Linked DNA regions of Streptomyces venezuelae. The protein of the gene in region 1 binds, or shares a complex with, the protein of each later gene. Links are inferred from orthologs where the notes say so. Each region holds a gene or a part of one and is shown in the gene's direction. Other genes may lie near its edges.

Region 1 (7,877 bases):
CCTGCGGCACTACCTGACGGTCGGTGCCGACAGCTGCACGGCGTCCGGCACCAGCGGCACCTGGAACAGCTTCACCGGCTCCTCCGGCGGCTGGAAGCCCGTCGCCTTCGACCTCAGCCCCTACGCGGGCAAGAAGATCGAGGTGGCGCTCAGCTCCGTCACCGACCCCTCGACCGGAGGCCGCGGCCTCTTCGCCGACAACGCGCAAATCGTCATCAACGGCAACGCCACGGAGACCGAGGGATTCGAGACCTCGCTCGGCTCCTGGAGCGTTGCGCCGCCCCCGGCCGGAAGCCCCAATATCACAGGCGACTGGGCGCGGACCGGCGAGCTCTTCCGCTCCTTCGCGGCGGTCACAGCGCGTGACAGCGTGCTCCTCGGCTTCGGCTTCGAGCACGTGCCCTCGGACGCCGAAAGGGCCGCTCTTATGGGCGCCTCCCTGGCACATCTGCGCAGCTGACAGTGCGTAATCGGGACCAAGGTCCCGGTGGCCCGTACCCCTACTGCGGGGTACGGGCCTTTGTGCCGCCAACGGCCCCTCTCGATGTCACCTCAGAGGCTTCAGAGAGGTAGGGTCGGAGGCGGTCGGGGACATCCCATACAACTCGCCGGCGTCTAAAACCGGCGTACCAACGAGGAGATCGGTTTCGTGACGATCCGCGTAGGCATCAACGGCTTTGGCCGCATCGGTCGCAACTACTTCCGCGCGCTGCTCGAGCAGGGTGCGGACATCGAGATCGTGGCTGTCAACGACCTGGGTGACACCGCGACCACGGCGCACCTGCTGAAGTACGACACCATTCTGGGCCGCCTCAAGGCCGAGGTGTCGCACACCGAGGACACCATCACCGTCGACGGCCACACCATCAAGGTGCTGTCCGAGCGCAACCCCGCCGACATCCCGTGGGGTCAGCTGGGCGTCGACGTGGTCATCGAGTCCACCGGTATCTTCACCAAGAAGGCCGACGCCGAGAAGCACATCGCCGGCGGCGCCAAGAAGGTCCTCATCTCGGCTCCGGCCAAGGACGAGGACATCACGATCGTGATGGGCGTCAACCAGGACAAGTACGACGCGGCCAACCACCACGTCATCTCCAACGCCTCCTGCACCACCAACTGTGTGGCGCCGATGGCCAAGGTTCTCGACGAGAACTTCGGCATCGTCAAGGGCCTGATGACCACGGTCCACGCGTACACCAACGACCAGCGCATCCTGGACTTCCCGCACTCGGACCTGCGCCGCGCCCGCGCCGCCGCCGAGAACATCATTCCGACCACGACCGGTGCCGCGAAGGCCACCGCCCTGGTCCTGCCCCAGCTCAAGGGCAAGCTCGACGGCATCGCGATGCGCGTCCCGGTCCCGACCGGCTCCGCCACCGACCTGGTCGTCGAGCTGCAGCGCGAGGTCACCAAGGACGAGGTCAACGCCGCGTTCAAGAAGGCCGCGGACGACGGCGACCTGAAGGGCATCCTCTACTACACCGAGGACCCGATCGTGTCGTCCGACATCGTCGGCGACCCGGCGTCCTGCACCTTCGACTCCTCCCTGACCATGGTCCAGGAGGGCAAGACGGTGAAGATCCTCGGCTGGTACGACAACGAGTGGGGCTACTCGAACCGCCTCGTCGACCTCACCGTCTTCGTCGGCGGTCAGCTCTAGTCACCAGAGCAGGCACCTAGATGTGAGCACAGGGTCCGGACCGCGCAACGAGGCGCGCTCCGGGCCCTGTTGCGCGTCAGCCCACCCAAGGAGTCCAGTTCATGAAGACGATCGACGAACTTCTCGCCGAAGGAGTCGACGGCAAGCGGGTCTTCGTCCGCGCCGACCTCAACGTGCCGCTCGCCGACGGCACCATCACCGACGACGGCCGCATCCGCGCCGTCCTGCCGACCGTCAAGGCCCTCGCCGACGCGGGCGCCAAGGTGGTCGTGGCCTCGCACCTGGGCCGCCCCAAGGGCGCCCCGGATCCGGCCTTCTCGCTGCTGCCCGCCGCCGAGCGGCTCGGTGAACTCCTCGGCGCGCCCGTCGCGTTCGCGCAGGACACCGTCGGCCCCGCCGCGCACGACGCGGTCAAGGGCCTGCAGCCCGGTCAGGTCGCCGTCGTCGAGAACCTCCGCTTCAACGCCGGTGAGACGTCCAAGGACGACGCCGAGCGCGGCGAGTTCGCCGATCAGCTGGCCGCCCTCGCCGACGTCTACGTGGGCGACGGCTTCGGCGCCGTGCACCGCAAGCACGCCTCCGTGTACGACCTGCCGGCGAAGCTCCCGCACTACGCGGGCTACCTGATCGCCACCGAGGTCGGTGTCCTCAAGAAGCTCACCGAGGACGTGAAGCGCCCGTACACCGTCATCCTCGGCGGCGCCAAGGTCTCCGACAAGCTCGCCGTCATCGACGAGCTGCTCGGCAAGGCCGACCGCCTCCTCATCGGCGGCGGCATGGCGTACACCTTCCTCAAGGCCAAGGGGTACGAGGTCGGCATCTCCCTCCTCCAGGAGGATCAGATCGCGACCGTCACGGAGTACATGGAGCGCGCCGAGAAGAACGGCGTCGAGCTCGTCCTTCCCGTGGACGTCCTGGTCTCCACGGAGTTCCCCGACCTGAAGACGAAGGCTCCGGCGGACTTCGAGACCGTCGACGCGGACAAGATCCCGTCGGACAAGGAGGGCCTGGACATCGGCCCGAAGACGCGTGAGCTCTTCGCCTCCAAGATCGCCGACGCCGAGACCGTGTTCTGGAACGGCCCGGTCGGCGTCGCCGAGCACCCCGACTACGCGAACGGCACCGCCGCGGTCGCGCGGGCCCTGCTCAACTGTGACGGCTTCACCGTGGTGGGTGGCGGCGACTCGGCCGCGGCCGTACGTAACCTGGGCTTCGACGAAAACGCATTCGGCCACATCTCGACCGGCGGCGGCGCCTCCCTCGAATACCTCGAGGGCAAGACGCTCCCCGGCCTCGCCGCACTGGAGAACTGACACCTGATGACTACGCGTACCCCGCTGATGGCGGGCAACTGGAAGATGAACCTCAACCACCTCGAGGCCATCGCCCACGTCCAGAAGCTCGCCTTCGCCCTGGCGGACAAGGACTACGAGGCCTGTGAGGTCGCCGTCCTGCCGCCCTTCACCGACCTGCGCTCCGTGCAGACCCTGGTCGACGGCGACAAGCTCAAGATCAAGTACGGCGCCCAGGACATCTCGGCGCACGACTCCGGTGCCTACACCGGCGAGATCTCGGGCCCGATGCTGGCCAAGCTGAAGTGCACCTACGTCGCCGTGGGCCACTCCGAGCGCCGCCAGTACCACAACGAGACCGACGAGATCTGCAACGCCAAGGTGAAGGCCGCGTACAAGCACGGTCTGACCCCGATCCTCTGCGTCGGCGAGGGCCTGGACATCCGCAAGGCGGGCCAGCAGGTCCAGTACACGCTGAACCAGATCGACGGCGGCCTGAAGGACATCCCGGCCGAGCAGGCCGAGACCATCGTCATCGCCTACGAGCCGGTCTGGGCCATCGGCACCGGCGAGGTCGCGACCCCCGAGGACGCGCAGGAGGTCTGCGGCGCGATCCGCGGCCGCCTCGCCGAGCTGTACTCGCAGGAGCTCGCCGACAAGGTCCGCATCCAGTACGGCGGCTCGGTGAAGGCGAAGAACGTCGCCGACATCATGGCGCAGCCCGACGTGGACGGCGCGCTCGTCGGTGGCGCGGCGCTGGACTCGGACGAGTTCGTCAAGATCGTTCGCTTCGGCGACCAGTGAGTATGCGCTAGCGGCGTTACGTCGTACCCTGACGGGGGTCGAAGCTCGAAGCCTTCGGCCCCCGTCGTCGATTCAGATCCGAGGAAGTTGGTCCAGCCGTGGTTATGGGGTTCTCGATCGCCCTGATCGTCTTCAGCGCCTTGCTGATGTTGCTGGTGCTGATGCACAAGGGCAAGGGCGGCGGTCTTTCCGACATGTTCGGTGGCGGCATGCAGTCGTCCGTCGGCGGATCCTCCGTCGCCGAGCGCAACCTCGACCGCATCACGGTCGTGGTCGGTCTGCTGTGGTTCGCGTGCATTGTCGCGCTCGGCCTTCTCATGAAGGCGAACAACTAGCGTCAGCCACTGGTCGCTTGTCCGGTGCGAGCCCGCGTGTGCGGCTTATCATGGGGCTTGCGTCCGGGGGTGGGGTGTAACTCCCAACACTGGACGCGCGTTGGGCCTTACGTAAACTGAGGCGCCCGCAGCAGCACCATCACGCAGGGAGTTACGACCGTGGCAAGTGGCAACGCGATCCGAGGAAGTCGGGTCGGGGCGGGGCCGATGGGCGAGGCCGAGCGCGGTGAGTCCGCGCCGCGACTGCGCATCTCCTTCTGGTGCTCCAACGGGCACGAGACGCAGCCGAGCTTCGCCAGCGACGCGCAGGTCCCCGATACGTGGGACTGTCCCCGCTGCGGCTTTCCGGCAGGTCAGGACCGGGACAACCCGCCGGACCCGCCGCGCACCGAGCCGTACAAGACGCACCTGGCGTATGTACGCGAGCGGCGCAGCGACGCGGACGGGGAGGCCATCCTCGCGGAAGCGCTCGCCAAACTGCGGGGCGAGATCTAGCACTTGAATACGACAACGGAACCGGCCGGACAACGAAAAGTGTCCGGCCGGTTTCGCTGTTCCGGTACGTGTGCGGAGAGACAGTTTCGGACATCTCATCCCGCTCCCTGATCGATTAGGTTGGAGGGTGCAGCGGGGCAATTAACGTACGCACGTACGAGAGAAGGCTGAAGTCCGAGATGAACGCAGAAAGCCGCGCCAGGCTCGACCGGATTCCCGAGTGGACGGCGCTCACCGAGCACCGTGACCGGCTGGGGGAGGTGCAGCTGCGAGAGCTCTTCGCCGCGGACCCGGCGCGCGGCACGGCGTACACCCTCCAGGTCGGCGACCTGCACATCGACTACTCCAAGCACCTCGTCACCGACGAGACGCTGACGCTCCTGCGCGACCTGGCGGCCGCCACCGACGTCTTCGGGCTGCGGGACGCCATGTTCCGCGGCGAGAAGATCAACACCACCGAGGGCCGGGCCGTCCTGCACACGGCGCTGCGCGCCCCGCGGGACGCCGTCATCGAGGTCGACGGCGAGAATGTGGTGCCCGCCGTGCACGCCGTCCTCGTCAAGATGAGCGCCTTCTCCGAGAAGGTCCGCTCCGGCGAGTGGACCGGTCACACCGGCAAGCGCATCAAGAACGTCGTCAACATCGGCATCGGCGGCTCCGACCTCGGCCCCGCGATGGCGTACGAGGCGCTGCGCTCCTTCACCGACCGCGGCCTCACGGTCCGCTTCGTGTCGAACGTGGACGGCGCGGACCTGCACGAGGCCGTGCGGGACCTGGACGCCGCCGAGACGCTGTTCATCATCGCCTCGAAGACGTTCACCACCATCGAGACGATCACCAACGCCACCTCCGCGCGCGACTGGCTGCTGACCGAGCTGAAAGCAGGCCAGGACGCCGTCGCCAAGCACTTCGTGGCCCTGTCGACCAACGCCGAGAAGGTCTCCGACTTCGGCATCGACACGGACAACATGTTCGAGTTCTGGGACTGGGTCGGCGGCCGCTACTCGTACGACTCGGCGATCGGCCTCTCCCTGATGATCGCCATCGGGCCCGACCGCTTCCGCGAGATGCTCGACGGCTTCCACCTCGTCGACGAGCACTTCCGTACGGCGCCCGCCGAGTCCAACGTGCCGCTCCTGATGGGCCTGTTGGGCGTCTGGTACGGCAACTTCCACGACGCGCAGTCGCACGCCGTCCTGCCGTACTCGCACTACCTCTCCAAGTTCACCGCGTACCTCCAGCAGCTGGACATGGAGTCCAACGGCAAGTCCGTCGACCGCGACGGAAAGCCGGTCGACTGGCAGACGGGCCCGGTCGTCTGGGGCACGCCCGGCACCAACGGCCAGCACGCCTACTACCAACTCATCCACCAGGGCACGAAGTTGATCCCGGCGGACTTCATCGGCTTCGCCGAGCCCGTCGCCGACCTGCTGCCCGGCCTGGTCGCCCAGCACGACCTGCTGATGGCCAACTTCTTCGCGCAGACCCAGGCGCTGGCGTTCGGCAAGACGCCGGACGAGGTGCGCGCCGAGGGCGTCGCGGAGGAGCTCGTCCCGCACAAGACGTTCAAGGGCAACCACCCCACCACGACGATCCTCGCCAAGGAACTGACCCCCTCGGTCCTCGGCCAGCTCATCGCGCTGTACGAGCACAAGGTCTTCGTGCAGGGCGCCGTGTGGAACATCGACTCCTTCGACCAGTGGGGCGTCGAGCTCGGCAAGGTCCTCGCCAAGCGCGTCGAGCCCGCGCTGACCGAGGGCGCCGAGGTGCCCGACCTGGACGGGTCGACCACGGCGCTGGTCGCCAAGTACCGCGATCTGCGCGGGCGTTGAGTCTCACCAGTCGAGTCTCACCTCTGTTAATCGGATGCGGCCCGCCCGCCCGGCGGGTGACACTGCTTCGGCTCCGTCACCCGCCGGGAGGGACCCCGTCATGGACCAGCTGCACGCCGCGCTCGCCGACCCCGAGAGACTCAGGCTGTACGCGCGGATCGTCCTCGACGACCTGCCGCCCCGCGAGGCCGACTCGGCCGTCGCCCGCAAGCACCTGGGACGCCTCCTCGCCACCGGCCTCGTGGAGCGGCTGCCCGACGGCTCGCTGCGGGCCGACGCCGCCGTCTTCCGGCGCTCGCCCGACCCCGTCGACGCGCACGACCGTCCCACGGTGCCGCGCCGCCTCACCGGCTTCTTCACGCATGGCCGCCTCACCGCCATACCGGTCCGCCCCGTCGTGCGCCACGAACTCCTCGTCCACCTCACGGACACCCTCTTCGACGCCGACCGCACCTACAGCGAGGTCGAGGTCAACGAGGCGTTCCGCACCGTCCACGACGACACGGCGGCCCTGCGCCGATACTGCGTCACCGACGGCCTCCTCGTCCGCGCCCAGGACGGCAGCAGCTACCGACGCGTCCTCGCCGACGCCTGAGGAGTGAACGACTGAGGGCCCCGCACCGGGATGGTGTGGGGCCCTCAGGGACGTGACGCGGTGAACCGTCAGGCGACGGCCGGCGGGTACAGCTCCGGGGGGAGCTGGGAGGCCGCCGCGGCGTCCAGGAGCCACAGCGTCCGCGAGCGGCCGTAGGCACCGGCCGCGGGGGCCTGCACCTCGCCCGCGCCGGACAGGGCGATCGCCGCGGCGTTCGCCTTGTCCTCGCCCGCCGCGAGCAGCCACACCTCGCGGGCCGCCCGGATCGCCGGGAGCGTGAGCGTGACACGGGTCGGCGGGGGCTTCGGCGCGCCGTGCACGCCGACCACCGAGCGCTCCGTCTCCCGCACAGCCGGAAGCTCAGGGAAGAGCGACGCGACATGCGTGTCCGGGCCGACGCCGAGCATCAGGACGTCGAACGTCGGCACCGGACCGTGGTCCTCCGGGCCCGCGGCCGCGGTGAGCTCGGCGGCGTAGATCTCCGCCGCCGCGTCCACCTCGTACGCGCCGTCCGAGGCCGGCATCGGGTGCACCCGGGCCGGGTTGAGGGGCACCGAGTCGAGCAGCGCCTCCTTGGCCTGGGTGTAGTTGCGCTCCGGGTCGCCGTCCGGCAGGAAGCGCTCGTCGCCCCACCATAGGTCGAGCCGCGACCAGTCGATCGCGTCCTTCGCGGGGGACGCGGCGAGCGCCGCGAGGACGCCGTTGCCGTTGCGGCCGCCGGTGAGGACCACCGACGCGTGGCCGCGGGCGGCCTGCGCGTCGACGATCTTCGTGATGAGGCGGGCCGCGGCGGCCTGCGCCATCAGCTCCTTGTCGCGGTGGACGACGAGCTGCGGGGCCGCGGTCACTTCGCCGCCGCCTTCT
Region 2 (3,635 bases), 3.0 Mb from region 1 along the record:
GTTCCCTTGGTCTCAAGGGCATCAACACGCAGGTCGTCAAGGAGGACCGCCCCGAGTTCCGCGGCATGGTGCACACCGTCCGCCACCTCGTGACGGTTGAGGAGGTCGACTGACATGGCGGAGCAGAACCCGCTGAAGGTCCACAACCTCCGGCCCGCCCCGGGCGCCAAGACCGCCAAGACCCGTGTGGGTCGTGGTGAGGCGTCCAAGGGTAAGACCGCTGGTCGTGGTACCAAGGGCACCAAGGCCCGTTACCAGGTTCCGGAGCGCTTCGAGGGTGGCCAGATGCCCCTCCACATGCGTCTCCCGAAGCTCAAGGGCTTCAAGAACCCGTTCAAGACCGAGTTCCAGGTCGTGAACCTCGACAAGCTGAGCGCGCTGTACCCGGAGGGTGGCGAGGTCACCGTCGAGGGTCTCGTCGCCAAGGGTGCCGTTCGCAAGAACAGCCTCGTCAAGGTGCTCGGCCAGGGTGAGGTCACCGTGGCGCTGCAGGTGACGGTCGACGCCGTCTCCGGCTCCGCCAAGGAGAAGATCACCGCCGCCGGCGGTACCGTCACCGAGCTCGTCTGATTCATCCAGACGTGTCGATGACATGAGCGATTCCCAGCCGGGGATGCCCCACAAAAGGGGCATCCCCGGTTGGTCGTTCCTAGGGGGGCACGGTCGCCGGTAAGGTGGCGTGCACTGTCTAAGCTCCGTGCGGTCTGCCCGCACGGTTTTCTTGACTGATACGTATTCGTCGAACCTCAGACCATTACCTCTGACGCACGCGCGCGGGGGTCGCAGGAGGCACCGTGCTCACCGCGTTCGCCCGGGCGTTCAAGACGCCCGACCTGCGCAAGAAGCTGCTCTTCACACTCGGCATCATCGTGATCTACCGGGTGGGTACGCATGTGCCGATTCCCGGTGTCGACTACCGGAACGTCCAGACCTGCATCGACAACGCCAACGCGAACCAGGGCCTGTTCGGTCTGGTCAACATGTTCAGCGGTGGCGCGCTGCTGCAGATCACGATCTTCGCGCTCGGCATCATGCCGTACATCACGGCGAGCATCATTCTGCAGCTGCTGACCGTGGTGATCCCGCGACTCGAGGCCCTCAAGAAGGAGGGCCAGGCCGGCACCGCGAAGATCACGCAGTACACGCGCTATCTGACCATCGCGCTCGCGATCCTTCAGGGCACCGGCCTCGTGGCCACCGCCCGCACCGGCACCCTCTTCCAGGGCTGCCCCGTGGCCAGCGAGATCGTGCCCGACCAGTCGATCTTCGTCACCATCACGATGGTCATCACCATGACCGCCGGTACGGCGTGCGTCATGTGGCTCGGTGAGCTCATCACCGACCGCGGCATCGGCAACGGCATGTCGATCCTGATGTTCATCTCGATCGCCGCGACCTTCCCGAGCGCCCTGTGGGCCATCAAGCAGCAGGGTGACCTGGCGGGCGGCTGGATCGAGTTCGGCACCGTCATCGCGGTCGGTCTCGTCATGGTCGGCCTGGTGGTCTTCGTCGAGCAGGCGCAGCGTCGCATTCCGGTCCAGTACGCGAAGCGAATGATCGGCCGCAGGTCCTACGGCGGTACGTCGACGTACATTCCGCTGAAGGTCAACCAGGCGGGCATCATCCCTGTGATCTTCGCCTCGTCGCTGCTTTACATTCCCGCGCTCGTCGCTCAGTTCGCGGGCGGCAACTCGGGATGGAAGACGTGGATCGAGGCGAACCTGACCAAGGGTGACCATCCGATTTACATCGCCACGTACTTCATCCTGATCGTCTTCTTCGCCTTCTTCTACGTCGCGATCTCCTTCAACCCCGAGGAAGTCGCCGACAACATGAAGAAGTATGGTGGCTTCATCCCGGGCATCCGGGCTGGCCGTCCGACCGCTGAGTACCTGAGTTACGTACTCAACCGGATCACCTGGCCGGGTTCGCTGTATCTGGGTCTGATCGCTCTTGTGCCGACGATGGCGTTGGTGGGCTTCCAGGCGAACCAGAACTTCCCGTTCGGCGGGACGAGCATCCTCATCATCGTGGGTGTGGGTCTGGAAACCGTGAAGCAGATCGAGAGCCAGCTCCAGCAGCGCAATTACGAAGGGTTCCTCCGCTGATGCGAATCGTCCTCGTCGGGCCGCCCGGTGCGGGCAAGGGAACGCAGGCCGCGTTCCTCGCCAAGAACCTGTCGATCCCGCACATCTCCACGGGCGACCTCTTCCGTGCCAACATCAGTCAGGGCACGGACCTGGGCAAGCAGGCGAAGGCGTACATGGACGCCGGGAACCTCGTCCCCGACGAGGTGACCATCGCCATGGCGAAGGACCGCATGGCGCAGCCGGACGCCGAGAACGGCTTCCTGCTCGACGGGTTCCCGCGCAACGTGTCGCAGGCGGAGGCGCTGGACGAGGCGCTCAAGGCCGACGACGTGAAGCTCGACGCCGTCCTGGACCTGGAGGTCCCCGAGGACGAGGTCGTCAAGCGGATCGCGGGCCGACGGATCTGCCGCAAGGACTCCAGCCACGTCTTCCACGTGACGTACAGCAAGCCGAAGCAGGAAGGCGTCTGTGACGTCTGCGGCGGCGAGCTCTACCAGCGCGAGGACGACAGCGAGGACACGGTGCGCAAGCGGCTCGAGGTCTACCACACGCAGACCGAGCCGATCATCGACTACTACCGGACCCAGGGTCTGGTCGTGACGATCTCGGCGCTCGGCAAGGTGGACGAGGTCACCGAGCGCGCGATGGACGCGCTCAAGGGCGACAAGTAGTTCAGTACGCTGTTTCCGGCCGCGGTGCCCCTCGGGGGACCGCGGCCGTAGTGTTGTATACGTCGGTTGTCGGACGGAAGACGGAGAGCGGAACCCCATGGTGCAGATCAAGACCCCCGAGCAGATCGCGAAGATGCGTGAGGCGGGCCTTGTCGTCGCCGCGATTCACGCCGCGACCCGGGAGGCCGCGGTGCCCGGCGCCACGACGAAGGATCTGGACGAAGTCGCCCGCAAGGTGATCGCGGAGCACGGGGCGAAGTCGAACTTCCTGGGGTACGGCGGGTTCCCCGCGACGATCTGCACGTCGGTCAACGAGGTCGTCGTGCACGGCATCCCCGACGACAAGACCGTCCTGAAGGACGGCGACATCATCTCCATCGACGCGGGCGCCATCGTCGACGGCTGGCACGGCGACGCGGCCTACACGGCGTTCGTGGGCACCGGTCACGCTCCGGAGCTGATCGAGCTCTCGCGGGTGACCGAGGAGTCCATGTGGGCCGGTCTCGCGGCCATGAAGCAGGGCAACCGGCTCGTCGACATCTCCCGCGCCATCGAGACGTACATCCGCCGGCAGCCGAAGCCGGGCGGCGGCAAGTACGGGATCGTCGAGGACTACGGCGGCCACGGCATCGGCACCGAGATGCACATGGACCCGCACCTCCTGAACTACGTCGAGCGCCGCCGCGGCAAGGGCCCGAAGCTGGTCCCCGGCTTCTGCCTCGCCATCGAGCCCATGGTCTCCCTCGGCACCCCGCGCACGGAGGTCCTGGAGGACGACTGGACCGTCATCACCACGGACGGGACCTGGTCCTCGCACTGGGAGCACACGATCGCCCTCACGGAGGAGGGGCCGATCGTCCTGACGGCTCCGGAC

What was found. The genes of interacting proteins can lie anywhere in the genome.
Region 2: the proteins of secG (region 1) and secY are in contact, whole or in part, in a crystal structure (PDB 5AWW), measured with the Thermus thermophilus proteins. The link is inferred for Streptomyces venezuelae from one-to-one orthologs. Residues at the interface, in WP_223903268.1 of Thermus thermophilus: Tyr5, Ile9, Tyr12, Leu13, Ala16, Leu19, Val20, Val23, Leu24, Gln26, Glu27, Pro28, Gln30, Gly31, Ala32, Asp34, Leu35, Met36, Gly37, Gly38, Ser39, Ala40, Asp41, Leu42, Phe43, Ala45, Arg46, Val48, Tyr53, Thr56; in WP_096411648.1 of Thermus thermophilus: Leu14, Gln16, Arg17, Phe20, Ile34, Pro35, Pro37, Ile72, Arg108, Arg109, Asn112, Gln113, Arg116, Ile117, Ile120, Pro145, Gly146, Trp147, Phe152, Phe155, Val156, Val159, Thr160, Val162, Ala163, Gly164, Ala166, Leu167, Trp170, Glu173.

What each region holds. Positions count from the first base shown.
Region 1 is NZ_CP029191.1:1,800,377-1,808,253, reverse strand. The notes cover bases 2,669-5,475. They hold secG (preprotein translocase subunit SecG), read left to right. Parts: upstream 2,669-3,860; coding sequence 3,861-4,091; downstream 4,092-5,475. Other genes in these bases: pgi (glucose-6-phosphate isomerase), read left to right, coding at 4,766-5,475; DEJ49_RS08070 (RNA polymerase-binding protein RbpA), read left to right, coding at 4,251-4,586; tpiA (triose-phosphate isomerase), read left to right, coding at 2,980-3,756; DEJ49_RS36330 (phosphoglycerate kinase), read left to right, coding at 2,669-2,973. Outside these bases: DEJ49_RS08095 (M14 family metallopeptidase), read left to right, coding at 1-460; gap (type I glyceraldehyde-3-phosphate dehydrogenase), read left to right, coding at 650-1,660; more of DEJ49_RS36330, read left to right, coding at 1,762-2,668; more of pgi, read left to right, coding at 5,476-6,418; DEJ49_RS36945 (DUF2087 domain-containing protein), read left to right, coding at 6,519-7,013; pgl (6-phosphogluconolactonase), read right to left, coding at 7,082-7,861; glucose-6-phosphate dehydrogenase assembly protein OpcA, read right to left, coding at 7,858-7,877. UniProt on the Bacillus subtilis protein: Involved in protein export. Participates in an early event of protein translocation.
Region 2 is NZ_CP029191.1:4,843,734-4,847,368, forward strand. The notes cover bases 1-2,951. They hold secY (preprotein translocase subunit SecY), read left to right. Parts: upstream 1-794; coding sequence 795-2,108; downstream 2,109-2,951. Other genes in these bases: rpmD (50S ribosomal protein L30), read left to right, coding at 1-113; rplO (50S ribosomal protein L15), read left to right, coding at 115-570; DEJ49_RS22085 (adenylate kinase), read left to right, coding at 2,108-2,761; map (type I methionyl aminopeptidase), read left to right, coding at 2,859-2,951. Also shown: more of map, read left to right, coding at 2,952-3,635. UniProt on the Bacillus subtilis protein: The central subunit of the protein translocation channel SecYEG. Consists of two halves formed by TMs 1-5 and 6-10.